Regions from separate parts of the Lysinibacillus sp. IITD104 genome, predicted to be linked through region 1. Evidence: riboswitches for the same ligand, from Rfam matches in the RefSeq annotation. Region 1 holds a riboswitch; the other holds the start of a gene.
What was found. A riboswitch is a leader RNA that binds a small molecule or an ion and turns the genes downstream of it on or off. The one in region 1 is predicted to bind cyclic di-AMP.
Positions count from the first base shown of each region.

Region 1 (16,919 bases):
AACAGGGATGTACGAATGAGAAGACTCGATTGGTTGTGTAGCATATGATGCCACCCTTTTTTCGGTAAGAATTGAGGGATAACAACCGTTACTTTATGACCTGTCTTTGTACATTGATGTTCTACTTTATCAATAAATTTAATTAATGGCTGTGTAATGCTTCGATATGGTGAATAGTAAGTAACTAATCGTACATCAGGTTGCCATGAATTCCATTTCTCTTCAAAAGCTTTCGCTTCTGCTTGATCGAAAGCTACATAAAAGGCGATCACTTTATCAACCTTAAGCGATTTAGCATAATGTAGGGAGTTTTCGACCACCTTTGTTATACCAGCTACTGGCACAATGAAAACATTCCCCTCAATAGTATCCAGTTCCTCATGATTTAATCTTAACTGTTCTCCAACAGCTTGATAATGGTGCTTAATGCGATGGAATACAAAAATAATGATTGGTAAAAAGATAAATACTGGCCAAACTTGAGGCATTTTTGTCACAAAAAACATCATTGCTACGATGAAAGAGATAGCTGCCCCAATTGTATTGATCGTAAATCTCGCTACCCAACCTTTAGGTTTTTCGCGCCACCATTTTCGCATCATTCCTGTTTGCGCTAATGTAAAGGGAATAAATACACCTACTGCATAGAGCGGAATTAAATGCTCTGTGGCCCCGTCAAATAAGATAATTAAAACAATGGCTGCAACACCTAGCATTAAAATGCCATTTGAATAGCCAAGTCGGTCCCCTCGAATTTGGAAGATTCTCGGAATAAAACCATCCTTCGATAAATTCACAGCAAGCAATGGAAATGCTGAGTATCCTGTGTTTGCGGCAAGTACTAAAATCATTGCCGTAGTCCCCTGTACAATATAATAAAGGAAATTCCGACCAACACTAGCTTCTGCAAGTTGGGAAACAACTGTTGCTTCTGCTGTTGGTGCAACCCCATAAAAATAAGCTAGACTAACAATCCCGATGAATAAAACGGCTAAAATGCCGCCCATTGCTAAAAGCGTTTTAGCAGCATTATTAGGAGCAGGATTTCTAAAATTAGGTATGGCGTTAGAAATAGCCTCTACCCCTGTTAACGCTGAGCTTCCTGATGCAAATGCCTTTAATAAAATAAATAGGCTAATCCCTGCCACTGGTGTACCAATCTTTGGATGCAATTCTGCAGGCACCTGTCCAGTTGCTACATTATAGAGCCCAACCCCGATTAGCAATAGCATAACGCCTACAAATAGATAAACTGGATACGCCAAGATAGATGCCGACTCTGTTACACCTCGCAGGTTTAAAATCGTTAAGAAAATCACAAATATAATAGCAATGGGTACATTGTAAGGGTGAAGACTTGGAAATGCAGATGTAATGGCATCTGTCCCAGCTGACACACTTACTGCTACCGTTAAAATATAATCAACAAGCAAAGAACCCCCAGCCACGAGACCTGCATTCACGCCTAAATTTTCTCGAGATACGACATAGGCGCCTCCCCCATGTGGATAGGCGAAGATAACTTGACGATAGGATAAAATCAGTGCCACGAGTAGAATAACCACTCCAGCGGCAATAGGTAAAGAATACCAAAACGCCATTGTACCTACCGTCATCAGGACAATTAAAATTTGTTCTGGTCCATAGGCTACTGACGACAACGCATCGGACGATAATATGGCCAATGCCTTTGTTTTACTTAGCTTTTGTTCCCCTAACGCATCGGATCTTAATGGTTTGCCGATTACATAACGTTTGAATGAGGATTTCATTGATAAACACCTTCTGGTTTCATAGAATGTGTTTCGCCTTTCTAAATAACATCAAAAAACGTCTACAAGTCATCACTAAATAAGACTTGTAGACGCTCATCCGTCTGCCAAGCTCCACTTTTCTGCTCTTAACGCTTACGAGGTTAGCTGTCGGATTCGGGCCTGAGTTGCCCTACTCCTCCAAAAGGAAGAGATTCACCCCAAGAATGGCTATGCCATCCGTCAAAATTGGTTCCCCCGCGTCTAGTTGCTTCAGCGATTTAGAAATTTGAAACTTTTATAATGATGTCATATTACGCCTGCTAATTGAAAAAGTAAAGAAGAAAATTTTTCTTTTTTTTGAGTATAAGCATAGGCTTTTTTGAACATTTAAATAACTGCCTCTTAAATAAAATTTCCTGAATACCTAGTATATACCCACAATACAAACAATAAAAACTGCCTTAAAGGGATGTTTCTACCTTTAAGACAGCTCATTAAATTAGTCATCGTAGCCTTGTTCAAAGTCTATTATGCTCCCAGAGACTGCATCCACGTCTACTTCGTATTCATTTTGACCGTCTTTCAATTCAATTTCATATACACCATCATCGAGCTTAATTTTTGTCACTTTACCGTTTGCTTTTGTTTGGGCTGTCTTGATAGCCTGCTCTTTTGTAATTATTTTTGTTGTAGCAGGAATATGATCATCCCAATCATCTCCATCAAGAGGTTCCTTTTTCTGCTTGAGTAATTTTCCACTATAAGCATCAAATTTCAAATCATATTCTTCTGTAACTGTATGCACCTCTACTTCATAAATAGAGCTAAACTGATTTTGATCAAATTCGATCTTTGCAACTGTTCCATCCACTACCGCGAGCGCTTTCTTCTCAATTTCCTGCATGGATAAGACCTTTTTTTCTTGGGCATTTCCTGATAATAAAGTCGTCGAGCCAATCGCTGCTCCCACTCCAAGAGTAATTACTAGTGCTGGAATCATTATCATTTTTTTCATGTTTTTCATGTTCATCTCTCCTTTGTTTTATCTAAACTTAGCTTACCAAGTGAAGATGATAGAACTATAAGAGGAACATTAGAATTTCATGAGAATGATTTAATGATCGTCATCCCATGTCACAGACAGTACTTTTCCTGAAACAGCATGAATTTGAAATGTAGCTTCGTCCTCCTGCGTTTCAATCTCGACTAAATAGTAACCACCCTCTGAGGTTTCTTCAAAATCAACTGAATCCACTTCACCCTTTAATTGCTTGAGAGCTATTTGAATGGCCTGTTGCTCAGTAATAATAGGCTCTTCGATAGGTTGTTCTTGCGGTTCAACCTTTTTCTCTGCCAGTAGTTCGCCAGTATAACCATCAAGTGTTAAATCCTTCTGAATCTTCTCATTTTCAACACGGACAGTGTAAATGGAGTCTATAAGCATAACGCTTTCTACATCTCCATATTCCTTTTTAACCATTTGTCTAATCTGCTTTTCAGTTAACAGTAATTTACTTTGTCCTTCTTTCATGATTAGATCAGTCACCTGTTGTGTCGTAACATCCAGTATAGCTGCATACTTAACATCCTCTCGCGTAAAAAGCATTTCAAAGGCATCTCCTTGTTTTTCCACATGTGTAACATGACCATTATAGATAGTCTCAATATAGCGAATAGCCTCCTCTTCACTAAGAGGTTGAACGTAAAAATAACGATTTTGAACAAACCAAATTACTCCACTACAAAGAAGGATAATAACAACAATTATCAACATCCACTTTTTCATTGCTGCCCCTCCTTTGGAATACATAAAGTAAAACTTGAGCCTTCCCCTAGCTTACTTTTCACATCTATCGTTATACCTAATTGTTGTGCCAGCTCATGTGCTATTGCTAGCCCAAGGCCTGAACCACCTGTTTTACGATTACGATCCTCTGTTACACGATAAAAACGCTCAAACAAATGAGGAATATGCTCTGCAGGAATACCCATACCAAAATCTTGGATGGTAATACGTACTTGATTAGTTGTTTCTGTGGCTAGAATATGGACTTCATCCTCACTATACTTCCTAGCATTATCAAGCAAAATAAAGAGGAGCTGCTTCAATATTTTTTCATCACTATAAATAAATTTTGGAATCTGCGCATCAATTCTAAATGTTCGATGATAAGCCTGTTCCATTTGTGAAGCTACTTTGTTTAAGAATGGGACAAGCTCTAGTTGTTCGAAATGAACGTCCAATTGCTCTTTGTTTTTAGCTAGTTCTAGCAATTGCAACACCATTTCATGCATACGAGATGATTCATTGGCAATGGCTTGTAAGGATTCCTGAGCAACCTCCCGATTATCAAAACCTCTTCTTAGGAGTAGTTTTGCATAACTTTCAATAACAGTTATAGGCGTTTTTAACTCATGGGAGGCATTTGATACAAATTCTTGTTGCTTTTGATAATGCTGTTCAAGCTTCTCCATCATCATATTAAAAGTGCGGTTAATGTTTGTTAACTCGTCCCCACCTTTTTCTGTGGTATCTATTTTTTCATATTTCCCAGTAGATGCACTTTTGCGCATGGTCTCATTTAAACGTTCTAGCGGTAATAAAATAAGTCGCCCAAGTACCAAGCTCGCTAGGAAAATTGGAATCGTTGCCACGAAAGATACAACAACTAAGATGACCTTTAACAAGTCTAAAGTCCGCTCTACTTCTTCCATAGATTGCTGTAATGTAATGTCCACTACCGTTCCGTCTATCCAAATAGCAGGCATTGTGTAGGTAATGGAAGGCGCCTTGTGCATTTCAAGTGTAGCCTGAACCTTCGTTTTCAAACGTTCACCATCATAAATATAAACAGCACCATCTGTTGGCATATATGCTCTTAAAACTTGCTGTAGGTTGGTTTGTGTATTTAACTGACTCAGTGTGGAGCTTAACTCATTTGCCCGTGACTGGAGCTGATTATATTCCGTATCATTGGCAAATTTCTCATACAACAAATAAATTCCACTATTTGTTGCCACTACTATAACTAGCATAAGCAATGTTGTTAGTAGATGAATTTTTGTTTTAAGTCTCATAACTATGTTCCTTTAGCACATACCCCACACCTCGAACTGTTTGGATAAGAGGTGTTGGATTAGCAGCTTCAAGCTTTTGTCGTACATAACGTATATAAACATCCACAACATTTGTATCCCCATAATAATCATAGCCCCACACAGCCTCTAATATTTGCTCCCTTGTCAGTACTTGTTTAGGATGCTTCAGTAAATAGAACAACAAATCGTATTCACGAGGTGTCAGCTGAAGTTCCTTATCGAAATATACAACTTCCCTTGTTTGCTCGTTTATCGATAAATGGCCAAATGTAAGAGCAACTTGCTTTGGGCTGACCTTCTGCGAAAATCGTAAAGCGTTGCGTATACGTGCCAGCAGCTCCTCAATTTCAAAAGGCTTTGTCACATAATCATTGGCTCCTAAATCCAAGCCCTTTACCTTATCCTCTACCTCACTTTTGGCAGTTAGCATGATAACAGGCGTTTGGGATTCTGTTGCACGAATACGCTTTAGCACATCAATACCGCTCATCTCAGGTAGCATGATATCAAGTAAAATTAAATCCCATTGCTGCTCACGGTATTGTAGTAAGCCTTCTGCTCCTGTATGAGCCATTGTTGCCTCATATCCTTCAAATTGAAGCTCCAGTTGTAGTACTCTCGCAATATTTTCTTCATCTTCTATAATTAAAATTCGATGTGTCATGTCGAATCCGTCCTTCGCCTTTTCTTTTCATCGTATACGATACAAGTGGTGAAAGTCTAATTAGAAAATGATGAGAAAGACACTACATTTCTTTTTTTGACACTGATTATTTCTTTAACTAATAAACTTTCGGTAAAAAGCTGTAAATATCTCTTTTCTCAAAAATTCCTGAGCTTACCTTAGCAACTTTTTTGCCATTTAAACGGCTTGGAAAGGGAAACTCCAGATGTGGACCATTGTAATGAATAATTGTCACTGTACCATCAGAGTTATTACGCCAATCATAATTCCTTTCATCTGTTTTAATTGAAAGTTTAATCGATACAAAAGCTAAACTTAAGAATAGTATGAAGAAGGTAAGACGAACGATTTTCAATAGAAACACTTCCTTTTCTATTAGCATAATAATTTACATCCTTACGCACTATTGAGTAATGTTAATAATTTGAACAAAAAAAACTCACCAAAAGCTTTATGGATAGCCATTGGTGAGTTTTTTATTATTGATGCAATGCTCTATACAAAAATGCTACAAACTCCGCACGTGTTACAGGATCATTTGGTCTAAAGTTGCCATTATCTCCAATTGTGATCCCATTTCCTGCGAGTATAGCGATAAAGTTGTGTGCCCAGTGAGTTTTTGGCACATCCTTGAAAGTATCTTTATTCGATGAAGTTAAATTAAAGGCAAGAACTAATACTTTTGCCATTTGAGCGCGTGTCATATTCGTAGTTGGCTGGAAGTTCCCATCTATGCCTTCAAACAGACCTGCTTGTTGCACCTGATCGATTACCTCAAAATAGAGATGGCTTTTAGGTATATCGTTAAATTCTCGCGCATCTTTTTTCGGTTCTAGCTCTAATGCTCTTGTCAATATCAGGGCAGCATGCTGGCGCTGAATTGGTGCATTTGGCTTGAAGGTGCCATCTTGATAGCCTGTAATAATGCCCTGCTTTGCCATCTCCTGAATCATCGCCCAGCCCCAATGTCCTTGAGAAATATCTGAAAAGATGATATCTGGCTCTTGTTGGGGTGTTGGCTCTGTTGGTTGCGGATCAATTGGTTCTTCAGGTTTAGGCTCTTGTTTTTCAGGTATGTTTGGCTCTGGTATTGGTGATGGATTCGGAGATATACTTCCTCCACCACCCGATGAACCGTCTGTTACCCAATGGGCATATAAGGTGATATTGGACTTCACTACATCCTTAGAAAAATCCCATGGTATTGTCAGTGCAATATCCTTATACCAGCCTGTAAATATATAACCTGCCTTTGTTGGATCTACTGGCCTTGTTGCCAAGGTATCATTAGTTACCTTCTGTGATGTTACTGTGCTACCTCCATTCGTTTCAAAATTCACCGTATACTGTGCGACTACCTTTTCCCATTTGGCATACAAGATTGTATTTTTAGTTACCTTATCCGTTGTAAAATTCCATGGTTTACTGAATGCGGGATCCATATACCAATCTGCAAATTCATAGCCTACCTTTGTTGGGTTTGCTGGCTTTATTGCTAAGGTATCTTTAGTTACCTTCTGTGATACTACTGCGCTACCTCCATTTGTTTCGAAATCCAGCGTATATTGTACGGCTACCTTTTCCCATTTGGCATACAAGATTGTATTTTCGGTTACCTTATCCGTTGTAAAATTCCATGGTGTACTGAATACAGCATCTGTATACCAACCTGCAAACTCATATCCAGCTTTTGTTGGGTCTGCTGGCTTTATTGCGAAGGTGTCTTCAGTTACCTTCTGTGAGGCTACTGCACTTCCCCCATTTGTTTCAAAATCCAGCGTATATTGTACGGCTACCTTTTCCCATTTGGCATATAAGGTTGTATCCTCCGTCACCCTATCTGTCTCAAAATTCCATAAACTATTGAGTTCTGCATCTTTATACCAATCTACAAATAGATGCCCTGTTTTTGTAGGATTAATTGGTTTAGTAGCCTTCATAGGAGAAGTAAAAGTTTGACTTGGAACTGAACTTCCACCATTTGACTCAAATTTAAGCTCATATTGCTGTACTAAATCCCATTTCGCATATAAGGTTATATTTTCTGTCACTTTATCTATCTCAAATTCCCATAGGGTTGTGAATTTTTTATCCTTATACCAGCCTGCAAATGTATATCCTTCTTTTATTGGGTTTTCTGGTTTAGTAGCCGTCATATAAGAATTAATAGTTTGGCTTGGGACCATACTTCCACCATTTGACTCAAATTGAACCACATACTGTTGTTGCACTATATCCCATTTTGCATATAAAGTTGTGTGCTCTGTGACCACATCCGTTGCAAAGTTCCATAGTTTAGTTAAAGCAGGGTTTTTATACCAGCCAGCAAATATTTGTCCTGCTAAGATAGGCGGTTCTGGCTCTTCCAACTTATCACCATATTCTGCGACAATTATTATAGGGGGAGTACTATTTCCTGCTTCAAATCTGACACCGTATACATTTTTCAACCACACAGCATATAAATCTATATCAAATGTTACCCTAGATCTTTCAAAATCCCATTCTGCCGTGCGCTCTTTGTTAAACCAACCAAAAAATTTATGTCCTTCTTTTATTGGAATACTCGGTTTGTTGAGTAGCGCTCCATCCGGTACTTCGACAGTTGTAATGTAGGTATCAAAATGAAATGTGACAGTATGCAAATTCTTTAACCATTTTGCATACAAGATTTTATTTTCTGTTATCACATCTGTATTAAAATTCCAGGGTTTATTCAATTCCTCATCCTTATACCAACCACCAAATGTAAAACCTGCTTTCACTGGAACATCGGGTTCTACCACCTTTTCCCCAGACAATACTTTCTGTTCTTCTATGGTAGTACTATCACTATTTGTTTCAAATGTAACTGTGTACTGTTGGACATTTCCCTTGGCATAAATTCTCAAGGGTTGTGTTACATTTCCATCCCATTTTGTTACCCATGATAAATCTTGGTACCAACCGTCAAAAGTACTACCTTGGCTGTTAAATGCATTTACTCCCAACATTAATGGGCTATTAAATTGAACCCATTGTAACCGATTATATTCAAATGCCCTATCCCCAATGCTCGTTAAACTGTTTGGGAACGATACAGTCGATAATTGATTATCATAAAATGCCAGATTTCCTATCCTAAGAAGACTATTAGGAAGTTGTATAGATGTTAGTTGATTTTGACCAAATCCCCAATCACCTATACTTATAACATTATTAGGAACGACTATACTTTTTAACTTATTACCAAAAAACGCTAGATTCCCTATACTAAGAAGACTAGTTGGAAGTTCTACATTCGTTAAGTAATTAGCTTGGAATGCCCCTTTCCCTATACTGGTAACACTATTTGGAATATTTACAGTTGTTAACCTATTACTATCAAATACATAATTTCCTATACTTGTTATACTGTTTGGAAGTTCGACATTAATTAACTGATTATAGCCAAAAGCCTCATCTCCTATGCTTGTTACACTATTTGGAATCTTAAGATTCGTTATCCGATTGTTTGTAAATGCTTGGGTTCCTATTTTTGTTACACTATCAGGAATATTTACAGTTGTTAATCGATTTCCAAAGAAAGCCTGATAACCTATATCCGTAACACCATCAGGGATGTCCACATGTACTAATTGATTACCATAAAATGCTTGATCTCCTATGGTAGTTAGGTTTTTTGAAATGGTTACGCTTGTTAATTTACTATTTTGGAATGTCCAACGTCCTATATCCGCCACACTATCGGGAATCACAATCGTGCTTAGTTGAGTTTTGGCAAAAGCCCAATCACCTATCGTTATTACACTTTCAGGAATCACTATTTCTGTTAGGTTAGATTCATAAAACGCAAGATTTCCTATTATTGTTACGGGTTTTCCTTCAATAGTTTCAGGAATAACAACAGATCCCCCCGCACCTAAATATTTAGCAATCGTTACACCAGTGCTATTTGGTTGTATCTCAAATTCGCTTGTATTGAAATTGGTTAAATTACGATCATTATCTATTTGCTCATGATCATCAACCTCAATCTTATTATCTACTTCATTTCCACCTGCTTCTTTAGCCTTTTCTTCTATGTCATTTTGTTCATTCGCATAGGTCAGGGATTGTCCCCATTGGAAAAAGAGCAGTAATACAATAAGCATAATGGTAATGTTTTTCTTCATTCATCCTCTCTCCTTTTGTAAATTTTCAGCTTCAAATAGCCCCCTTCCTTTATGAATCCTCGATAAAGAAGTTCCATACATTTATCCTTATAAAGAAAAACACTCTTCTTTATCTTAAAAAAATCAATTTACTTCTACTATTGAGGAATGTTAATTTTTCACTAACTATAAATAAACCGCTATCAAAAAATTGATAGCGGTTTGTTTTATTTAGATTGTTTTAATAATAATGCTTGGGCTCGATTTTTTACTCCTAGTTTATTGTAAATTCCCGAAAGATACACGCGTATGGTCCCTTCAGACAAAAATAGTTGCTCTGCTATTTCCTTATTAGAAGCGCCTTCTGAAAGTAGTGAAAATATTTCTTGTTCACGAGCAGAAAGAGCTTCTAATACTGGTGTTAGTTCTTGAACATAATCTAGCAATCGATAAGCATAGCCAAGGGTTACCTCATCCCAGTCATCTTTAGCACACTTCCGGCGAAAATCAATATAGTCCCTTATAAGGGGAATAATTTTATTCTCATCTAAAAAGGTTCTTATATAGTTATAAGGTTCAGCTAATTTCAATGCTTGATGTAACGTCCTCAACGCCTCTTCTGCTTGTTCTTGCTCCGCCAAACATATGGCTAATAAAATTGTAGCTTCTATACGAGTAGATAGCTGTTCTTGTTGTTGTGCCTGTAATTGCACCTGTATAATCAATTGCTGTGCTTCTAGTAGATGCCCTTTCATGAGTAAATAGCGTGCTTTTACTAGTAAATAAAATGGAGAATCCCTATACACATTTTCTTCGATCTTGGCTAACTCCTGTTTTGCTTGGACAATATTGTCTTCACGTAAAAATAAAAGTGCCTTCATTACTCTTATACTATCAATCCAATAACGTTCGTTGACCGTTTCAATTGCATGATCTAAAACACCTTGAGCAACAATATACTGCTCTTCTAACACAGCTATTTTGCTTTTCAGAATGTACATCGGTACTAACAATCCTGCATCTTGAAATTGATGTCCAGAACGTAAAGCTTCCTCTAATTCTATTGGTAGCTCATCAAATTGGTTCCACTCATATAATTTTTCTGCACGCATGCCATAACTATAGCCCGTCATACTTAAGTTTTTGAATTCCCCTGTTCTAAACTTAGCGAAAAAAGACATAGCCTGTTCATCTGAAAGTAATTTTCCTCGAGAGCCAATATTTGTTCTAAACAACATAGGCTCTGTTTGATTATATTGTATAAAAATTGCGTCCCATTTGGACCCGACAGGATTTCTCTCCAGCCTTTGTCGAATATATTCCCCAGCTTGTGAAAGATCTCCATTTTTCATGACAAAGACATAGGCTTTCACACCTAGAAAATCATCGACAGCGGATGCATATTCACTTTTATTCATCCATTGATTGGACCCATGCTTTTGTTCTAGGTCTAGTATCGTCTGATAAGCATCTTCTAAATTGTGGAATGCTGCGAGTGTATAGGCATACATTACCATCAATTCTGGGTGTACCTCATAGCCATTCGTCAAAAAAGTATCAATCCAATTTACATAGGATGTGGAATGACCACAGGAAAGGAATGTTACAAGATGCTCCTGAATCCATTGTTCAGCATAAATAAACACGTTGCCGCTTAAAGCAAGCTCTATTGCAGATAAAAAACTCCCATTATTATATAAAGCAACAGCTGCTTTTTCATATAAATTTAAAATATCATGCTGGGTAAAACGATTGCTCAATTCTTGACGCAATGCTTCTCTAAATAAATTATGATATCGAAAAACCTGCTCTTTTGCTTCTACTCTGCTAATAAATAGTCCTTGTTGATCAAGCTCTAATAATACTAGTTGAGCATCAGTACGGTTTGTTAGGACATTACATGTATCTGCGGTTAATTGTTCCAAAAGCGAAGTATAAAGTAGAAAGGTTTGGAGAGGTGGTGCTAGTTTTGAAAATACCTCATTCATTAAATAGTGAATCACATTTGAATTACTTTCTCCAAACTCTTTGTCATCTACATTGTGGAAACCTGCTAAATTGGTTAATTGTAACCCTGTAGCCCAACCCTCTGTTATCTCAAAAACCTTTTGAAGCTCCTTTGCCTTTAGCTGTTTATTTAAATTTTTATAAAATTCTTTTGCCTCTTCATACGTAAAAAGTAGATGCTCCATGCCAATTTCAAGCAAGCAATGGTTTAATCTCCACTTTGCAATAGGTAATGAAATAGTTGATCTACTAGTCAAATAAATAAAGCAGTGTTCAGGTAAGAAATCAATGAGGCGGGTCATCGTTTGATGGATGGTAACATTAAAAATATGATGATAATCATCAATCATAATATGAACCTTTTCAGTAGATAGCGATAATTCGTTTAATAGAGCGTCCACTAAATATTCTAAAGGCAACTGTGGTTGAGCATGGAGTATAGAATCAATACGTGAGGAAGCTTCTTGCTGCAAGGAGTGACCAATAGCATGAATTAAATACTTCCAATAACGAATTGGATCATTATCTGTTTGGTCCACTGTATACCATGCAACTGTCGTTTCAAGTTGCTGAAACCAACTACTTAACAAAGTGGTTTTACCATACCCTGCTGGCGCTTGCACTACTATAAGTTTCGCTGTTGACTGATGTAGAATGGCATTTAATCGTTCTCTTTCAATAATTTGCTTGCCCGTTTGGGGTACGGTTGTTTTTGAGGCTAATAAAATATTTGGCATCATTTAAACCTCCTTTCTCTTTAACAACTTTAAAAGCCTAGCCATTCTTTCGCCCATAAAATGGCCTTGGTACGGGATCTCACACCTATTTTACTGTAAATTTCCGTCAAATAGACGCGAATAGTTCCCTCTGTCAGCTGTAATTGATGAGCAATCTCATTATTAGAAGCACCTTCTGCGAGTAATTGTAGAACATCTTTTTCTCTTGCAGTAAAGTTAGCGAAAAACTCATCTTCTGAGCTATCATTCTGTAATAGTTTATTTACATATGCTAATGGCACTGACTTAAATGTATCTCCCTTACTATGCTGACGTATACGCCAGTATTTATTTAGTAATGGCCAGATAGAATCCTCTTCTATAAATGTACGATAATAACCATATAAAACTCCATGTTCAAGGGCAGCGTGTAATCCTGTTAAAGCGAAATCCTCTTTCCCAAGCGAAAAATGACAAATGGCTTCTAGCAGACCCGCTTCAATAAGCGTAACAATTTGCTTCTCCTGAATTGCCCCTTCTTTTAAACGAATAGCAATTTGCAATGCTTCCTCTAGTTGATTGTTGGCATATAGGATTTTACCTTGAACTAATAAATAAAAGGGATTTCTTGATGCAATTCTATAATTGATAAAATCTGTCACTCTAAAAAACTCCTGTTGCGCATATGAAATATTACCTTCCAATAAATAAGATTGTGCTTTCATAATATAGAGCATACCGACCCAATAAGGTTTATCGGTTTCCTTCATAGCTTCAATCAATACCATATGTGCTTCTTCAAATTGTTTTTTAGTCATATAAATACGAGCCTTTAACAAGTACATTGGTATAAATAATCCTGGATCTTGAAAACGTAAACCATATTGTAAACCGATTTCTAACTCTTTACTTGCCCTATCTAAATCATTTATCTCATACAATATTTCAGCTAGTAATCCATAGGTAACTCCTGTAATATTTCGCTCCTTTATTTCACTTTCATTCAACACGTGAATCAGTTCTTCCATTTTTCCCACTGGTAAGAATTTTCCTCGCGCTCCCACAAAGGTACGTAAAATTCTAGGCTCAAATTGATTATATTTTAAAGATATATGATATAAAGATGACTTATTTTTTCTTACATTTACGCGTGTTTGTAAACCTACTTTTGCTTTTTCAAGATCTCCATCTTCCATATAACCTATATAAGCATTCATAATTTCGAAGATTTTTGATACAGCAATAAATTGAAAACCATCCATCCATTTCAATTTATTTTGTTTAAAAAGTAGTTCCTCTATAATTTTCTTCGCCTGATCCATTTCATGGGTTGAAAACAGTGTAGTAATATATAAGACAAGCAAATTAATATCTACTGGAAACTGAGCATTCCTTAATTTTTGTATCCACTGCCCAAATAATAGAGTATGTCCCTCGGCAAATATTTCAACTAAATATTTTTGTATCCATTCATGTGCAAGCTCATATAATTCGCCATTTAGGGCAAGCTCAATTGCTGCAACATAGTCTTCTCTTTGGCATAAATTAGTGGCTACCTCGTAATATATAGAGGCAATCATTTCATAGGATTGTTGCCTGTGAAATTCTACCTGTAGGGCATGCCTAAATAAAGTATGGTAACGATAAACAGGCGGATGTGCTTGTACTTGTTCAATAAACAAACAATTTTTCTCCAGCTCTGAGAATATAGTTAAACTATTTAATTCGTTTGTTACAGATGTACAAACACTCGGCTCTAGGTAGTTTAAAATGGAAGTTCGTAGTAGAAAATCCTGCAATTCTTGAGGTAATATTAAGAGAATTTCTTGCATGAAGTACTCATGAATATATGAACTAGCTTTGGCTAAAATTTCTTCACTACTTAGATTATCTATCATTCCACCTGTTGATAGCTTTATCAGTTGGATACCTGCTATCCAGCCCTCTGTTGTCTTTAGTAAAGGCTTCAGCACATCCTTCTGTTCATCATTTGTAACAGATGTGAAGAAAGATTGTAGCTCTTCTAAATCAAAAGATAATTGACCCACCCCCACTTCTAGTATCCAACCTTTAACACGCCATTTTGCTAGTGGAAGTTCTAAATTAGTTCGGGTTATTATATATATCCGTACATTGGCTGGTAAATATTCAATAAGTCGGTTTAAAATTTGATAAATTTGAGGGGTGTGGATTTCTTGAAAATTATCAAAAACAATATGAATATTTCCTTTATATGTATCCAAATCGTTTAACAGTGTATCTACAATTGTTTCAAAAGAGGTTATTTCATCTAGTATATTGTTTAACTTTTGCTCTTCATTCAATATGCTAAAAGATAATGTATGTATTAAGTACCTTAAAAACCGCACAGGATCATTGTCATTTTGATCGATTGTAAACCATGCTACCGATTCATCAATATGCTTCAACCATAGGCTTAAGAGTGTCGTTTTGCCATATCCTGCTGGTGCCTTTATTATGGTTAGTTTCTTCATTCTATTGTTAGATAAAATAGAAAATAATTTCTTCCTCTCTAATGCATCTGGCACTGTACGTGGAATTGTTACTTTTGATTTTACCCATACCATGTCCATCATCTTGTCTCCTTTCTCCATTCATTAGTTCTATATATTTTTAATTTTTCCTGCAATTTGATTTTTCTACTCATTCACATCATCCAAAAGAGCATACTTATTTTAGAAAGATAAAGCAAACCACTTCACTTTTTTTATTCCTAGCGTTAGAATACTAATATCTTATTTTCCTATAGGAAACTTTATTTCATTAATGATACTTTTTGAAACGAGGGAACAATATGGTTTACAAACGAGTCACAAAATCGTCTGCAGAGGCGGTTTTAGATGGAGATATAAAAGGTTGGCGAAGATTTTTGCCATTTTTAGGACCTGCTTTCATTGCAGCAGTCGCCTACATCGATCCTGGCAATTTTGCTACAAATATTACAGCAGGATCTCAATACGGCTACCTGCTACTTTGGGTTATAGCCTTTTCTAATTTAATGGCCGTGTTAATTCAATCCCTATCTGCCAAGCTTGGGATTGCAACAGGAAAAAATTTACCTGAAGTCGCTCGCGAGCATTTTTCTAAAAAAACATCTATCTTTTTATGGATACAGGCAGAATTGGTCATCATTGCCACTGACCTGGCGGAATTTATCGGAGCAGCATTAGGGCTTTATTTACTATTCAATATCCCAATGCTTCCCGCCGCATTAATTACAGCAGTGGGCTCGTTCGCTATTTTAGAGTTACAAAGAAGAGGATTTAGAGCCTTTGAAGCCGGTATTTCTGGTATGGTTTTAATTGTTGTATTGGCATTTGCCTTCCAAACATTTTTAGCACAGCCCACATGGGGCGATGTAGCGATTGGCATGTTCACGCCACACTTTGAAGGGGTAGAATCACTATTATTAGCAACAGGTATTTTAGGAGCAACCGTTATGCCTCATGCTATTTACTTACATTCTTCTTTAACACAAAGTCGTATTATTGGTCGTAATGAGGCTGAAAAAAAACGTATTTTCCGTTTTGAATTTATCGATATAATCATTGCTATGATTATTGCTGGTGCCATCAATATGAGCATGCTTATAATTGCCGCAGCAGTATTCCATACCCAAGGCTTGGTAGTAGAAGATTTAGATGTAGCCTATAATGGCTTAAAAGAGGCACTTGGCCCAATGGCGGCTATTTCCTTTGGCTTAGGTTTACTCATTGCAGGGCTAGCTAGCTCCTCTGTGGGAACTTTAGCAGGTGATGTAGTCATGCAAGGATTTATTCAAAGAAAAATACCACTATATTTACGTAGGGCGATTACTATGGTGCCTCCACTAGTCATTATTGCATCAGGGGTAAACGCAACCTATGCTCTCGTTCTAAGTCAGGTTGTGTTATCTTTTGGTATTGCATTTGCCCTTGTTCCACTTGTCATGTTTACAAGCAAACGGGACATCATGGGCAGTTTAGTCAATCATCGGATTACAACGGTTTTAGGTTGGTTTGTAGTCGTCATCGTTGTGGCATTGAATATCTACTTACTGTGGGAAACAATATTTTCCTAATAATAAAGCCAGGTACTCTTAAGCATGAGTACCTGGTATTTTTTAAACATCTACCTTCTCAATATTCCGTATAGCTAAATAAGCAATACCCAGACCCACGATGGCTAAAGTAATTGGAATAATAATAATATCGTTTAAAGTAAAGTTACCTGAATTGGACGAAGTTACAGACACAATTATAATAGATGAAATGATAGTTGTCGGTATAGAGTATTTTCTCATCCCAAAATACAATGGGATTAAAGCTATGCCTGAGGCAGCTATCGCGTTCATCAATACAGAGGGTATATGCTGGATAATTAAAGAACTTGATAGTACATCTGGAATTAGTTCATATTGATCGCTTATGACACAAAAAATGGTTGTAATAAGAGCATTGGAGATAATGATCATACTGAAAGTAAATAGCATGACAATGGCTAACTTTGCGACCATTAATTTCTT
Region 1 is NZ_JBAHYH020000001.1:4,266,376-4,283,294, forward strand. It holds gene V1L66_RS21595 (APC family permease) at 1-1,772, opposite strand, end outside; cyclic di-AMP (ydaO/yuaA leader) riboswitch at 1,891-2,040, opposite strand; gene V1L66_RS21600 (PepSY domain-containing protein) at 2,254-2,778, opposite strand; gene V1L66_RS21605 (PepSY domain-containing protein) at 2,869-3,540, opposite strand; gene V1L66_RS21610 (HAMP domain-containing sensor histidine kinase) at 3,537-4,832, opposite strand; gene V1L66_RS21615 (response regulator transcription factor) at 4,822-5,517, opposite strand; gene V1L66_RS21620 (hypothetical protein) at 5,636-5,893, opposite strand; gene V1L66_RS21625 (InlB B-repeat-containing protein) at 6,018-9,692, opposite strand; gene V1L66_RS21630 (LuxR C-terminal-related transcriptional regulator) at 9,899-12,415, opposite strand; gene V1L66_RS21635 (LuxR C-terminal-related transcriptional regulator) at 12,445-14,988, opposite strand; gene V1L66_RS21640 (Nramp family divalent metal transporter) at 15,210-16,475, shown strand; gene V1L66_RS21645 (ABC transporter permease) at 16,518-16,919, opposite strand, start outside.

Region 2 (16,919 bases), 2.7 Mb from region 1:
AGACTCTCTTGGATGTCATCGCTGAATATACATCAACAATTTGTAATAATTGTACACCCTCACTCATATCATCCGCGCAAAGTTGATTGGGATAGCCCTTTCCCGCAAAGCGTTCATGATGATCTCTTGCCAAATAGGCAATGTCTTCCTCGTTATGTTCCATGAGTAGCTCGTAGCCTTTTGTTGTATGTGTCTTTACAATATCGAACTCATCTTCAGAGAGTTTGCGTTTCAGATTTAATATTTCTTGAGGTATAAAAACCTTCCCGATATCATGGAACAAATAGCCCCTAGCTAGTGTTTCGATATCTGTTAAACCTAGGTATCTAGCAAAAATTGTACCTAATACAAATACATCAAATGAATGGACAAATGAATACTCGTCCCATTCCTTTAAACGCATAAGTAGCTCATAGCGATGTTTTTTTTCCAAAATCTTTTCAAAAACACCTCTTACATAAGCCGTATCCTGTATGCTTTTAAGAATTTGTCCATAGCGTAATTCGTGCACGACATTCTCCAACGTTGTCATAAAAAGCTGACTAACTGTCTCTTTATAATCATCCACAGGATCTCTTTTTTCAATTAATGGGGCAAATAGATCTTCATATTCTCTTGTTCGTTGAGCACTTAAATCATGGACAACTCGAACTGAATCAGATGGCAAATAGACAGATAATTCATCTACTTTACGAAGTTTAAGTAAGGCAATAATTCGCTCCGTTAAAACTAAATCCTTTTTAGCCAATAAACGATACTCTGAAAAAATATCTTCTGCTAATATATCATTTGCTTCAACTTCATGAATACTTAAGGTTACTTTTCGTAGCATATATTTTGCCACATACGCAATGTACTAAGCACTATGTGACTCCCTCCTTCTTCCATAGGACTGCGCTATTCTGATAAACGTATAACAATACGTTTTGCTGATAGAGGCTTTTATATTTCATAGGCATGTCTAAAGTGATCAAGCGTACATCAGTTTCGATGGAGATTAAACGACTTAATTATATTTAAAAAATATAATTACCATTATCTATACCATTTACAATATCATAGGTTAAAATGCCTTTTCAACTAGTATATGGGTCTCGAATGAACAGTTTCTACCACTTATATAATGAAAACTAAACAAAAATACAAATCTTTTTACCTATTAAAATACTTATAAATATAGATATAAATAAAAATATAGATAAATCAGACTTCATATTCTTTATTTAAAGACAGAAAAATAACAAATAAAATTAAATATCAGCAATAATTTTATTTTGTAAAAATTGAAATTTATTCATTAAAAAGAAAGGTAATATAGTTGCATCCTCCTATAAAATCAAAGGTATTTCTTTTTATTTAAAAGATAAAATGAAGTTAGTTCTACGCTATGCAAGTTAATTAGTTTTAGCTCACCCTTTTTAGGCATCATCGATTACCAAACACGTCATGATATGGATGAAATTCCCTCTATTCGCTGTTCCATCTTTTTGGTATAAATAAGTTATTATAGTTAGTATTAGCTGTTAAATAATGATTATTTAATAAGCTATAGACTCATCACCTTTTAACATTCATTCGTCCGGAAGTTTGAACTGATACATAGGAAGGTCTGACCAGAAACATATATACTATAAAATTTTCTATTGTACTTTTTGGAGGAATTTAATTGCAGTCTCAACGTTTATTTCAACTAGCTATGGCTTCTGCTTTAGCAACAAGTGCGATTATTATCGCACCACCCGCACATGCAGCATCATTTTTTCCTGATATCAACCCAACCAATGAGGAAGGTAAGGCTATTATTCAATTAGCAGAGCGTGGCATTATTTCAGGCTATATGGATGGGACATTTAAACCCGCTAATCCTATTACACGTACACAGGCTGCGAAGATTTTAGCAGGAATTTTAAAGTTAGATACAGTTCACGTAAAAAATCCCCAATTCAAAGACATCAAACCTGGCGATGAAAACTACGGAGCCATTGCAGCATTAGCAAATGCTGGCATTATTAATGGTGCAAATGGTTATTTCTACCCTACTCAAAATATCACTCGCGAGCAAATGTCTAAAATGATTGCGAAAGGCTTTGGATTAATAAGTACGAGTAACACGCAATTACCGTTTACAGATGTTAAAAAGGGGAATGAATTTGAGCCACATATTAAAGCATTGTTTGCAAATGGGATTACCAAAGGAACATCTGCAACGACTTTCGGCCCAAAAAGCAATGTAAAGCGCTCTCAGCTGGCTGCTTTTGTTGTACGAGCTGAAAAGTTGCTAGGCAATGCAACCGTCTATGCAAGTCAATTTAAACAGGACTATATTTTTGCCTCTTATGGTGGTCTTGAGCCAGCAGAGGATATTTTCACATGGAATGAAGAGGAAGATATGACAGAGTCTATCACGATTACCCCTATAAAAGAAGGTACGGGTAAATTAGTGATTACTGGATTGACGGATGATTCAGAGGACTTTATTGACATTTTTTATTTAGTACATGTCAAAAATGTAAATGGTAAGCTGAAGGTAACACTTGAAGAAGTAAAAGAAGATGATTATATCGAAAATTTACCACTCGATTTGTCTGAAAGCAAATTACCATTCATGCCAACAGAGGTGACGGTTCAAAACGCGAATGGACAGCCACTCGCTTCAAATTTCTATAACTTTAATCAACAAGATCAAACACTGTCCATCTCGCAAAATGGACAATACATTGTTACATTTTCAGATGGGACGCAACAACAAAAGATGGCCGCAGATGTGTATTCCTATGATTTTGTTCGCAGCATTGATTTATATCATTTGACAGATGAATTAATACTGACAGCGCAAGAATTACCTTTCGAACCAACACATGTAGCACTCGAAAGCTTTGGTTTTGAGCCAGTGCCTGTAAAAGCGACAATTCTTGACGGGCAACTACATATTACGCCAAAAGCTGAAGGTCTAGCGATTCTCCATTTAACAGGTAAAAACAATGAAACAGCATACCTTTATATTGAAAGTAAAAAAATTGCTGGACACTGGGCCTTTTTAGTGACAGAGGATGAGGATGAATTTTAAATAACGTGAAATGCCAGATGAACATTATGATTCATCTGGCATTTTGTCTTTCGAGCGTATTTGCAGTTCAGGGGTACGTTCTAGTTGCTCTATAAATTTTCTCGTCTTAAACCGAATACCGGTTTGTTCTTCATAGATGGTTGTTATAATTTTTTTAATGAAATATTTTGTTTCTTTTTTTAGTTCTATTTTTCCAATTTGGTCGATAGGAACAGTGTAGAACATCCTGATAAGTTTCAGCTGTGTTGGCGTTAAGCGAATGATATAGGGGTCATGCTGATAACAGCGATGGCATAAGAATCCTCCTTGAGCAAAGGAAAAAGCGAATTCCCCATCTACTGCGCCACACGCAGCACAGGCATGTAAAATAGGTTGTACACCTGTATAGGGTAACATCTTCCATTCAACAAACAGCGTAATGGCTTCAGGATCATAGCCATCCTCAATTGCTTGTAGTGCATGTAATAAAACATCAAACGCAAAGGGCTCTGGCTTCCCTTCTTCCACAACTCGCTCCACTAATTCCATAATGTAGCTAGCATAAGCAGTAGCCATAATATCCTCACGAATATGGCGCATTGAATTCAAATGTTCTCCCTGTTGCAAAGTTCCCATGCCCGTATGATGTTGAACCATAAACATGCCATAGGTAAAGGGTTGCGTGACGGAAGCCAATCTACTAGAAGGTTTTTTTGCCCCTCGAGCCATCGTAGCCACTTTGCCAGCTTCCCGTGTAAGCAAAATAACAATCTTATTGGATTCGCCATATGCGCGAACCTTTAATACAATACCTTCCCATTTATGAAGCATAATCCCCCTCCTTTCTTAAAAGAACTATCCATGAAAAGAGAGCTGCCCAAATAATTTTGGACAGCTCAAAAATAAAACGATCAAATACTGCCAGATTTTGTGCTTACAGAAGAAGCTAACCTAAAACCGTCACCTCAAAATCTGGCGTCTATATCCTGATCCACCAGGCACTAAACACCTGCTGAAAAAACTTATGTTCATCTCCCGAATAAGTGGGAGTCTTCTGTATCTGACGCTTCGCTTTCGATACAAATCAGGAAAAGAACTTAATATTCATCATCACGGAATCCGAAATCACGTAAATGTGTTGATTTATTGCGCCAATCCTTTTGTACCTTTACCCATAGCTCTAAATAGACTTTAGAACCTAATAGCATTTCGATATCCTTTCGCGCACGTGTCCCTACTTCCTTTAGTAAGGCTCCACGTTTCCCAATAACAATCCCTTTTTGAGAATCACGCTCTACAATAATGGTTGCCGCTACATGGATTTTATCCTCATTTTCTTCATCACGACGAATTTTATCAATTACCACTGCGATCGAATGAGGAATTTCCTCACGTGTTAAATGCAGGACTTTTTCACGAATAAGTTCTGATATAATAAATCGTTCAGGATGGTCTGTCACTTGATCTGCTGGGTAATACTGTGGTCCTTCTGGTAAGTACTTTTCTAATGTCATTAATAAATTTTCTACATTATTACCTTGTAGAGCCGAAATTGGTACTATCTCAGCAAAATCATAGCGCTCTTTATAGCTCTCAATAATTCCTATTAGTTCATCTGGATGAATGGCATCAATTTTATTGATGACTAAAAAGACAGGTGTTGGATTTCCTGCTAGCATTTCTAGAATAAATTCATCACCTTTACCGAGTTTTTGCTCAGCATTGACCATAAACATAATAACGTCCACTTCACGCAATGTGTTTTTAGAAACCTTCAGCATGAAATCGCCTAGTTTATGTTTTGGCTTGTGAATCCCTGGTGTATCAATAAAAATCATTTGGCTATCATCTGTTGTCAGTACGCCCTGTACTTTATTTCGTGTTGTTTGCGGCTTATCACTCATGATCGCAATTTTTTGGCCAATGACACGATTTAAAAATGTCGATTTGCCAACGTTTGGACGACCAATAATGGAGATAAAGCCTGATTTATAGCCATTTTTAGTTTCCTGCATTCTCTAAATCCTCCGTCGTAAATGCAAACGGTAGTAATTCGCCTACTGACGTTACCGTCACATCACCTTTTAAGTTCGTTAAATAGACAGGCATAGTTGGAGCGCAAAACTCCATCATGACCTGACGACATGCTCCACATGGGGCGCAGGGCCCGTCCGTATCAGCTACAATGGCAATGGCTTCGAAATCGTAAATTCCCTCCGATACTGCCTTAAAAAACGCTGTACGCTCAGCACAATTCGTCATACTATAGCCTGCATTTTCAATATTACAGCCGTGAATAACTTCTCCATCTTTCGTTAATAGAGCTGCCCCCACTTTAAATTTTGAATAAGGAACATAGGCTTTTTCACGCGCTTTTTTTGATTCCTCTAATAATGCATGCATATCCATTGTCATCTATACTAATTCTCCCTCACATTTATGGTTTATTTTCATTTAGAAGACACTCATTTCCATTAAAACCATTTTGGCAGAAAGATGAGTAATCCGATTATAGCACTGAATAGCGCAAATACAAGCACTGCACCTGCTGCAATATCTTTTGCCTGCTTAGCAAGTGGATGTATCTCTGGGGAAGCTAAATCGACTACCCGCTCGATAGCTGTATTCATCATTTCCAGCGCAAACATTAGTGCTATTAATAGTAGCACAATATACCATTCCATACGAGATAAACCTGTCAAATAACCAGCCAGTATCACAATGATTGCACTTACTATATGTGATTTTAAATTTTGTTCTTTACTTGCAGTTATGATGCCTTCAAACGCATAGCCAAAAGATCGCAAGTATTTGCGCAAATCCATCTAGTCTCGACCTAAGCCAAAAGTTTGGAGAATCTCATCTTGCTTTGCAAACATCACTTTCTCTTCTTCTGGCTCCATATGGTCATAACCAAGTAAATGTAAAAAACCATGTACTGCTAAAAAGCCTAATTCTCGCTCAAAAGAGTGATTATATTCCTCAGCCTGCTCTTTGGCACGGTCTGTTGAAATAATAATATCACCTAATATACGTGGCATTCCTTCAAAAGTTACTTCCATTTCCCCTTCCCCTAGCTCCTCTAGTGCAAAGGAAATGACATCTGTTGGCTGATCCTTACCACGATATTCACGATTAATATCTTGAATAGCCTCGTTCGTTACAAACGTCACCGAAACCTCTGTTTCTGGCTCAATGTTTTCTACACTAGCAGCATGCTGTAATAGCTTTTCAACAAGCTCGATATGCTGTGCTCCCACTTCATTTGTTTCATCCGTAAAATCAATTGTTAAAATCATAGATCCTCCTACTTATCTGCCTTTGGATATTCAATACGTGAATGGAATATCCCATTCAACGTTTCGCAAAGTACTCTCTCTATACATTTTAACTCTTTTATTGAAATATCGCATTCATCAAACTGATTATCTTGGACACGATCATCGATAATCGCTCGTACTAGCTTCTGAATTTTCTCTGCATTTGGCTCTTTCATAGAACGTACTGCGGCCTCGACACTATCCGCAACACTTATAACAGCTGCTTCTTTTGTTTGTGGTTTGGGCCCTGGGTATCGGAACTTTGCCTCATCAATATTTTTTCCTTCTTCCTTTGCTTTAAACAAGAAGAATTTTAACAAACTTGTGCCATGATGTTGTAAAGCGATATCAATAATCTCTTGAGGCATTTTATAACGTTTTAACATATTGGCACCATCTGTCGTATGGGCGATAATAATCTCTGCACTTGTTTCAGGTGGTAACGAATCGTGCGGATTGATGCCCGACATCTGATTTTCGATGAAAAAGGACGGTCGTTTGGTTTTACCAATATCATGATAATAACAACCTACACGTGCTAATAAACCGTCAGCACCAATCTCTTCACAGGCAGCTTCCGCTAAGTTCGCTACCATCACACTATGATGATATGTCCCTGGAGTTTCCATTAATAATTTTTTTAATAATGGATGGTTGGGATTGGATAACTCAATTAAACGTAAAGAAGAAAGCAAGCTAAACGCCGATTCAAAGAATGGTAAAAGTCCCATCGTTAATGCCCCTGAAAGCAAAGCAGATAACATCGCTGCTATTAAGTAAAATACTAATTCTGGTAGGCCATAGGATGATTGTGTCATCAACAAATAAAACGCGATAAATGCCATGTTTACAAGGGAAATCACACCAACTGCATGTAAAATATGTGAGCGTTTTTCTACACTACGCAAAAAGAATAAGCTGGCAAACCCTCCGAATATGATATACAGCGTAATTTCCATTTGCATAACAGACGAATAGCCTTCTTGAAAAATAACCCCTGCTGAAGCAGCCGTCATAACGGTAATTAATACAGCCGCTCGCTCATCCGCTAGCAATCGTACAAGCATCGTAGCTAGTGCTGTCGGGAATAAAAAGGCAATCGTCACATCAAAGCCACCAGAAATTAAGCTAATAAATTTCATTAGCAAAATAGACAAGCTATAAACAATCACTGTCACTAACAGTGCATTACGTTTTTTTCGTTCGTTAGCCTCCCAACGCTCAAATAAAATATACATAAACATCATTTGCAGTAGCGTTAAAATAATAAGTCCTGCAATAGGCTTCAAGGAGGCCTTATTACTAACCATCCCCAATAGCTCTAATTGTCTAAAGGCCTCATTGTCAATAATTTGACCTTCCTGAACAATAATCTGTCCTTGTAAAATGCGTGTCGGCTCTACACTTTCTTTGGCCTGCTGTTTTCGAATCTTTGTTTGTTCTTCATTAATTGTTTCATTTTCTATAATGCTTGTACGTCCTATTAACACGACTGTATTGAATATTTTATCGGGATATCCGCGTTGTCCACGAATTTTTGTCTCAAAATCATTTTGAGCAACAAAGACGTTCTCTGGTCGGATGGATTTTTGTAAATATTCCTCTACAAATTTGGATAATTGCGTACTTGTTCTAGTTAAATCTTCTTCACTTTGCACTAACAGACCTTCCAGCTGGGAATCTGTAAAAATTAACGGCATCTGGTCTTCGTCTATGGATTCAAATTTTTTGCGAAGCTGTGTAACCTGATCTGCAATAGGTATAGGTTCCTTACTATTTGCAACATCCTTTTTCACTTCTAAAACATAATCAAATAATGATGTTACAATCGCTGCTCTTTGCTTGGCGACATCCTCCGAAAATTGATAGACCGAATCCACTGCATTAGCAGCTTTTTCACGCTCTAGCTGTGTTTTATAAGTGTCTTCGATCGTTTTAGTAGATCGTACGGTTTCAGGCGCAAGCTGTAATGGTTTGAAATCATATGTAACTCCTTTAACATTGCCATACATGAATGCAAATTGTAGGCCACCTGTTAAAATGAGAATGATGATAAGAAAGTAGCGAAAACCGATAAGCTCTGTAAATTTTCGAAGTTGTTTCTCCATTTGGCACCTCCTCTATCTACCTACTATCATACCAATTCAACATACATTTTTCTCGAAAAATGTATAAGAAAGCAAAAAACAGCTATGCTTTTTCGCATAGCTGTCACATTTTTTTCCATATTTTGATTCAGTTCGTGCTTTAGGTTTTAGCTATATGGATGTTTAAGTCTGCCCTTGCTTTCGGGGCAGACTTTAATACCTTGTTGCCCCTGTCGCTTCGCTTTCGGGGCAGACTTTAACCCCTGTTGCCCCTGTCGCTTTGCTTTCGGGGCAGACTTTAACCCCTGTTGCCCCTGTCGCTTTGCTTTCGGGGCAGACTTTAACCCCTGTTGCCCCTGTCGCTTCGCTTTCGGGGCAGACTTTAACCCCTGTTGCCCCTGTCGCTTCGCTTTCGGGGCAGACTTTAAAACCTCGTTGCCCCTGTCGCTTCGCTTTCGGGGCAGACTTTAGAATTGCTACGCAATTCTAAAGTTGCTGTTCTTCGTAGGCTTGGATGATTTTGGCTACGATTGGGTGACGTACGACATCGCCTTGTTCTAATACTTGGAAATGGATGGATTTAACATACTTTAATGTACGCTCCGCAACAATCAAGCCAGATTCTGTATTTTTAGGTAAGTCGATTTGCGTTTTATCACCAGTGATGACCATTTTAGAGCCGAAGCCCAGACGTGTTAGGAACATTTTCATTTGTTGATGTGTTGTATTTTGTGCTTCATCTAAAATAACAAAGGCATCATCTAATGTACGGCCACGCATATAGGCTAAAGGGGCGATTTCAATCGTTCCGCGTTCAATTAGCCGCTGTGTTTGTTCTGAGCCGTAGATGTCGTTTAAAGCATCGTAGAGAGGTCGTAGATATGGATCGACCTTTTCCTTTAAATCTCCTGGAAGAAAGCCTAGAGACTCTCCAGCTTCAACAGCAGGGCGAGTTAAAATAATTCTCTTAACATGGCCGTTTTTAAGTGCCTGTGTTGCCATGACTACCGCTAAATACGTTTTCCCAGTACCGGCTGGACCAATACCGAAAACAACGTCTTTATGACGGATTGCTTGTATGTATTCTCGTTGACCAATTGTTTTCGCACGAATTGACTTTCCTTTCGTCGTGCGTGCTATTTCTTCATCATATAGTTCTGCAAAATATTCGATTGTTCCTTTTTGTGTCATTTCAATAGCTGTTGTAACATCACGTTGATCAATATTAATTCCTTTGCGAATGACCTTCAATAAAGCTTGCAGAAGAAATGTTGCCTGTTCCTTAGCATTTTCTTCACCCGCAAGTTGAATTTGTTCGCCACGCGTAATGATATGAACATTAAGTGCTTCTTCAACTAATTTCATATTTGCATCGGAAATACCTAGTAGCATAACCGCTTCGTTTGGATTATCCACCTGTAATACAGTTAACTGTTCTGACATAATCATTCTCCTTGTAGGCCTTGTATTGGACTTGCAATGTTTTCATTGACTAAAAATAGAACTTTCCCTTCAACTGTACCATTCCCCCACTTTGCCTGTAAAAGGTTTTCTTTCTTGATGATTGTTTTTGCAGGCAACGAGCGTAATACTTTTTCATGCAATAAAGGAATAAGCAATGTCTCAATTTTCGATTCATCCAACTCCACTTGCATGGTTTTCGTCTGTTGCTCCTCCACAATCGAAACATAGGGGGCTAGCCAATTCGGTAAATCCTTTTTTTGAACATAATCCACCTTTTCCTCATGTATACCCTTTATCAACACCCGCCATTGCTTTTGCTGCAAGGTTTCCACGGTAATTTTTGTTGGAATTTTAAATGAACATTCAAGCCAATAATCTGCATAAACCTCACCTTTTGCCCCAACAAAAACTTGATCTGTGCCACTTTCTAATACACCACTTACGAGGACGTCACCCTCATAGGCTGTATCATTCACTGAAATCTTTCGCTCGCCATGCTGTATATTGAAGTGGGTAATGACACCACTTTTCGTTGCTACTATATGGGAGGCTAATTTGTCAGTTGTTTGCTCTGTTTGTTTCGGTGATTCTTGTGGTCTCAAAATTACTCGTCCGCCGTGCTTATCAATATGGACCCATGATAGTTCTCGGTGTTGCTCTAACAGCTTTTGTCGTATAACCGTATTAGAAGGTAACTTTTTTTGAGATAAAGGGGTTTCTAGTTGAAAGGTTTCATGAAAGGTCTTACCTAAACGCTCCTCCAGTTCTGGTGTCGCGGCTTCAATGTCCACTCGCCATATGACTTGTGCACAAAGGATTGGAATAGCAATCATGAAGGCTAAGCCCAATAGAGTCCAAATTTGTGCACGAAAAACTTGAAGCTCATCTGCATAAAAAACAGCCATTTTTAAGCGAAAACGTCTTCGTACACGGCGAATTTTTGGTAGGTAATGCATTGTCGTTTCAAAGGAAACTTCCTGCTCACGAAAGACAACACGCTTTAATGGGACATGTTGAGCGTGCAATGCTTGAATAAAAGGATGAACATTTTCATGGCGCTTTATACGTATAATAATTGGCCGATTATTCCACATTTTAGCTCACACCCATATTCTTTGTCATTTTCATATGAAGTTCCTGTAGATTGTTAACAGATAGATGTAGCATTTCTTCTTTAAGCGCATTGATTGTCACTGAATCCGCATTGACAGTAATATGATAATCTGCATAGACAAACGAACAGGTCGTCGCATCTGCATGAATAAAACGGTAAGGTCCAATAATTTTTAATGATTCGTATTCTAACAACTCAAGTAGTGGCGTTAATTGAAATAATTTTTTCATAAAAAATGCCTCCTTCTTCGGCAATATATGCATCGAAAAAGGAGGACATGCTAGTTATTTTCTTTTTGATTTTGGTGGCCCTAATATTTCGGCCATCACGATTGCTTGCACAAGATCATTTTTAGATTGAGGTAGTTGTAAAGTCGAATGAGCGCCAACAGATTGCACTTCCTTTTTTCCAGCAGCTAATCGTCCCCGACCTTCTCGATTAGAAGAACGGCTAGGAATATCAGTTGGAATGACAGCTGGGGCAACATAGCTTGGTATTTCCTTTTTCACTTGTTCTTCAACAAATTTTTTAGGCTCCTCAACCTTCTCATTTTCTGGAATCCAATCTCCGATAAATTCTCTTGCAAAATCTTCAAAACTTTGTGCTTTCCCACTACGATGTGGCGCTTTCTCCGTAACTGGAGGCTCCACCGCGGTGTCTTTATTAAAAGGAGGCATCTGCTTCTGAGGCTTTTTATTTTTTGATTTTCCGAAAATAGAGCTGACTATGGCAATTATGGCGAAGATTATTAACTGTTCCATATGTTAGTTCCGCTCCTTTCCGTTATTAAGCATTGGGTTCATTTTTTTCAGGCTTATCATTGCTTACTTTTGAAATAGAGTCACGCATTGCTGTATCTGCTTGGATATTGCGATAGTTCATATAATCCATAATACCAAGATTACCAGAACGTAAGGCTTCAGCCATCGCTTGCGGTACTTCTGCCTCTGCTTCTACTACTTTTGCCTTCATCTCTTGAACACGTGCAATCATTTCTTGCTCGTTTGCTACAGCCATTGCACGACGTTCCTCAGCTTTTGCTTGCGCAATGTTTTTATCCGCTTGTGCTTGTTCAATTTGTAATTCTGCACCGATATTTTTACCGATATCTACATCGGCAATATCAATGGATAAGATTTCAAAGGCTGTTCCTGAATCCAAACCTTTAGATAAAACCGTTTGCGAAATCATATCTGGATTTTCTAAAACTTCTGTATGATGTGTCGCTGAACCGATAGTTGAAACAATCCCCTCACCAACACGAGCAATAACTGTTTCTTCACCAGCACCACCGACTAAACGCTCGATGTTGGCACGCACTGTGATACGAGCCTTTGCTTTAACCTCGATCCCGTTCATTGCTACACCTGAAATGAAAGGTGTTTCAATAACTTTTGGATTAACAGACATTTGAACAGCTTCTAATACATCACGCCCAGCTAAATCAATTGCTGCACAACGTTCAAATGACAGCTCAATATTGGCACGGTGAGCCGCAATTAAGGCATTCACTACACGGTCAACATTACCACCTGCTAAATAGTGACTCTCTAACTGGTTAATCGTTACAGGTAAACCTGCTTTATGTGCTTTAATCAACGGATTAACAATTCGAGACGGAATAACACGACGTAAGCGCATCCCAATTAATGTGAAAATACTAACACGTACACCTGCTGCTAATGCAGAAATCCACAGTGCTACGGGTACAAAGGTAAAGAATACCGCAAGCACAATGAATAAAATAACTAGTCCGGCAATAGGACCAATCAAAGCTAAATCAAAACCCATTTTCTATTCCTCCATCTCTTTATCTGTTTGTCTCACAACAATGCGTGAGCCTTCAACTTTAATAATTTCTACATGTTGATTGGCATCGATATAGCCACCTTCTGATACAATATCAATGCGTTCACTACCAAGTACCATAGTTCCAGATGGACGAAGTGGCGTAAGCGTTTTCCCAATTTTTCCTAACAGTTCTGTGCGATTCACATTGGATACATACCCTTCTTCTGTCGTCGTTGCATCCATTAACACAAGCCTGTTTAAGACATGCAGTTTTTTTCCGAAAAATTTCATCAGAATCACCATTCCTATCATCGCTATCACAAGCGCAATGAGAATTGCTACTATCATTTGCATCATATTTGCACCTGCCAGTATCAGACTTAGTACTATTAAGACACCACCTAAAATACCAACAATTCCACCAGGGACAAAAAACTCTGCAATTAAAAGGGCTAAGCCAATAATAAATAACAATAACGTTTCATATCCCGCAAAGCCGGCCACCATATGTCCAAAGAAAAATAACCCAAGTGCTGATAAGCCCATTATACCTGGAACACCAAATCCTGGCGAATAAAGCTCCATCACAAGTCCTAAGCTAGCGATTGACAACAGTATAGGTACAATGATGGGATTTGTAATAAAACGAGCTAATTTTTCAGAAAAGGTCGGTTCAATTGAAACAACATCACTACCATTCAAGTTGGTTACTTCTAGAAGCTCCTGAAAATCCTTAACCGTCCCTTCAGAATATTTAACCTTTAATGCCTCTGAGGCGGATAGGGTTAACAGATTCTTTCCACCAGCACGGTATTCTGGTAGTTCATAGTTGGTATCTGCCATTGCTAATGCATACTTAGGGTCGCGCCCTGACGTTTCTGCTGCTGCTTTCATTTGAGCAAGCCAAGCGCTATTGGCCTTAAGGTCGGCTGCATTACCTGCTGAATCGATAACTGCCGCTGCACCAATTGTTCCATTCGGAACCATGTAGATCTTATCCGCATGTAAGGCTAAAAAAGCTCCTGCTGAGTGCGCATCCTTATTAATATAAGCAATCGTTTTTATTTGCGTTGCATCCATAAGCATAGCGATATCGCTTGCTGCATTCACAAAACCGCCAGGCGTATGTATTTCTAAGATAATCGCCTCTGCATTGTTTTCTTCAGCCTCTTTAAAAGCTCGTTCTAAAAATGCATGAAGTCCTCGCTCTACTTCATTATGAATCGGAACATGATAGACCTTATTACTGGCAAAAGCCGAAGTTAATGGAAACGCTAACAAAAAAGTCATCCATATCACTAGTAAATAGCTGAGGATTCTCCGTTTTCGCATCTTTTTCCCTCCCTTCTAACATGCCTCTCCTCTGTATATACGGTCAATCATGCGAAAAGTTTCACAAATCTTAAAAATTTATTCACTTATTTATCACTAGATCTAATCCCAATTATCAACACTTAGTATGTGAAAAAAAGCCGAATGAAATCATTTTGATTCATTCGGCTTTTTCATATGTACGTAAAGTTGAGCAATGTAAAATACCTGAAATTAATCAAAAATGTGATTAGTTTCAGGTATAACTTTGTCTGCTCAGTGAATCATACAATTGCGTGTTATGAACGTAGGGATTTTTAATGGGAAATTAAATTACCACTTACGTTTACGTGCAGCTTCTGATTTCTTTTTACGTTTTACGCTAGGTTTTTCGTAGAACTCGCGCTTTCTAACTTCTTGAATTGTACCACTTTTTGATACAGTACGTTTGAAGCGGCGAAGAGCATCTTCAAGCGATTCGTTTTTGCGAACGACAGTTTTTGACATCTCTCTTTCCCTCCCTCCGAACACACGTCAATACACAATTAGGCAAATAACCTTCTGTTGTGTACTAAAAAATTATATCGTATTGTCTAATAATGGTCAATAGAAAGTATGCGAAATTATCAAGTGAATTTTTGGTTTTATTTTTGTGTGAATTATTCATACCCAATTCACCCACAATAAAAATAATTACATTTTCCTAACAATTAAAGGGTTTACAAAAAATAGAATAAGGGCGTAGAATAATCACATTCAATTTCAAATCGGCCAAATCTCAACTATTTGAGAACGGAGGAACCAATCTTTTGGGGTTAATTCTGCAGTAGCAGAAGGGATGAGAAAGCTCTTTCGCCATCCTACCCGTCAGCTAACTTCGTCGGCTAAAGCGAAGGAGGTCGTTATTGACCACCATTATTAGCATGCTTTCTGCCTTTTTCATGCTTTTATCGTAGGTCTTTTTATTATGCCATTTAACAACCAGTTGTTTACTTACAGAATTGAGGTAAATTAAATGAACAATTTTAAAAGAGCATTAAACCCTCCCAAAGTTCTTGTATTGGGCTTTGCCCTAATCATTGCCATAGGGACGTTTCTTTTAACAATGCCATTTTCTACTGAGGATGGGAAGGGTTTGACCTTTTTAGATGCCTTATTCACTGCTACTTCAGCTACTTGTGTCACGGGTTTAATCGTAGTTGATACAGGTGATACCTTCTCTATTTTTGGCGAGGTGGTCCTTTTATTCTTGATCCAAATTGGTGGTTTAGGATTCATGACATTTGCCACCTTATTATTTTTACTGCTCGGTAAGAAAATTTCATTAAAAGAAAGACTGCTGCTTAAAGAGGCCTTTAATAATATCTCCATTGCTGGTCTAGTTCGATTAGTGAAAAGAATATTACTCTTTACAGCATGTATTGAAATAATCGGTGGTCTTATTCTATCGGTTCGTTTTTCATTTGATATGCCTATTGGAAAAGCCCTTTATTTTGGATTTTTTCATGCCATATCCAACTTCAACAACGCGGGCTTTGATTTAATGGGTGGTTTTAACGGAATGACTGCCTATGTTGATGACCCCTTTGTTGTTTTCACCATCTGTGCTCTTATTACTATCGGTGGATTAGGCTTTATTGTTATGAATGAATTGTATGAATATCGTGTGACTAAAAGGCTTTCTGTCCATTCAAAAATTGTCTTAGTAACGACACTTTTGCTAACTGTTAGTGGAACCATTTTGATATTTTTGTTTGAGTATGGCAACCAAAAGACACTGGGACCATTATCCGAATGGGGTAAAGTGTTAGGTTCCCTTTACCAAGCGGTTACACCACGAACTGCTGGCTCCAATACACTGGCTATTGGGGACTTAACGCATTCTACATTATTTTTAATGATTCTTTTCATGTTTATTGGGGCAGGCTCTGGGTCGACTGCTGGAGGTATTAAAATCACAACCTTTGCTGTTTTAGTAGCTACTATGTGGTCACAAATTCGAGGAAAAGAAGATGTCGTTCTCTTTAAACGTAGAATTGTTACTGAAACTATCTTAAAGGCTTTGACGGTTACAATGTGTGGAGGATTAATTGTTATAGTCGTGACGATTCTTCTCAGTATCACGGAACAGCATCATAGCTTTATGATGTACTTATTTGAGGCTACCTCTGCGTTTGGTACTGTTGGTCTTTCGATGGGCCTAACTCCAGAGCTAACACCTGCTGGTCGTCTTCTTCTGATTATTACAATGTTCGCAGGAAGAGTAGGACCACTAACCATTGCTTTTGCCATTGCAAAACGAAGAAAAAAAGAGAGTTTCCGCCACCCAAAAGGAAATATTATGATTGGATAACCAAATGAGAGGAAGACAGAACGCTATGACCATTAAACAATACGCTGTGATTGGCTTAGGTAGATTCGGAACAAGCGTCGCTCGCAGATTGCATGAAGCTGGACAGGAAATATTAGGAATTGATATAAATGAAGAAAGAGTAGAGGATGCCGAACCCTATGTGACTCACGCTGTGGTAGCAGATACAACAGAAGAAAAAGCCTTAAAATCGATTGGTATTGGTAACTTCGATTGTGTTATCGTGGCGATCGGTAATGATATGCAATCTAGTATTTTAACCGTCTCTTTATTAAAAGAGCTAGGGATCAAAAAAGTGATTGCAAAGGCACTAGGTAAAAGACATGGGCAAGTGTTAGATAAAGTTGGAGCTGATTGGATTATTTATCCTGAAAGAGATATGGGTGAACGTGTGGCTAATCAACTCCTATCCCCA
Region 2 is NZ_JBAHYH020000001.1:1,590,433-1,607,351, reverse strand. It holds gene V1L66_RS08100 (HD-GYP domain-containing protein) at 1-832, opposite strand, end outside; gene V1L66_RS08095 (S-layer homology domain-containing protein) at 1,667-3,067, shown strand; gene recO (DNA repair protein RecO) at 3,092-3,877, opposite strand; gene era (GTPase Era) at 4,144-5,061, opposite strand; gene V1L66_RS08080 (cytidine deaminase) at 5,048-5,461, opposite strand; gene V1L66_RS08075 (diacylglycerol kinase family protein) at 5,521-5,871, opposite strand; gene ybeY (rRNA maturation RNase YbeY) at 5,872-6,345, opposite strand; gene V1L66_RS08065 (HD family phosphohydrolase) at 6,354-8,474, opposite strand; gene V1L66_RS08060 (PhoH family protein) at 8,940-9,896, opposite strand; gene V1L66_RS08055 (sporulation protein YqfD) at 9,899-11,011, opposite strand; gene V1L66_RS08050 (hypothetical protein) at 11,013-11,261, opposite strand; gene V1L66_RS08045 (hypothetical protein) at 11,316-11,792, opposite strand; gene floA (flotillin-like protein FloA) at 11,818-12,822, opposite strand; gene V1L66_RS08035 (nodulation protein NfeD) at 12,826-14,154, opposite strand; gene rpsU (30S ribosomal protein S21) at 14,467-14,640, opposite strand; cyclic di-AMP (ydaO/yuaA leader) riboswitch at 14,893-15,034, shown strand; gene V1L66_RS08025 (TrkH family potassium uptake protein) at 15,149-16,486, shown strand; gene V1L66_RS08020 (TrkA family potassium uptake protein) at 16,512-16,919, shown strand, end outside.
Region 2: it holds a riboswitch for cyclic di-AMP, as region 1 does, so the genes downstream of both, V1L66_RS08025 (TrkH family potassium uptake protein) here and V1L66_RS21595 (APC family permease) in region 1, are expected to answer to the same signal.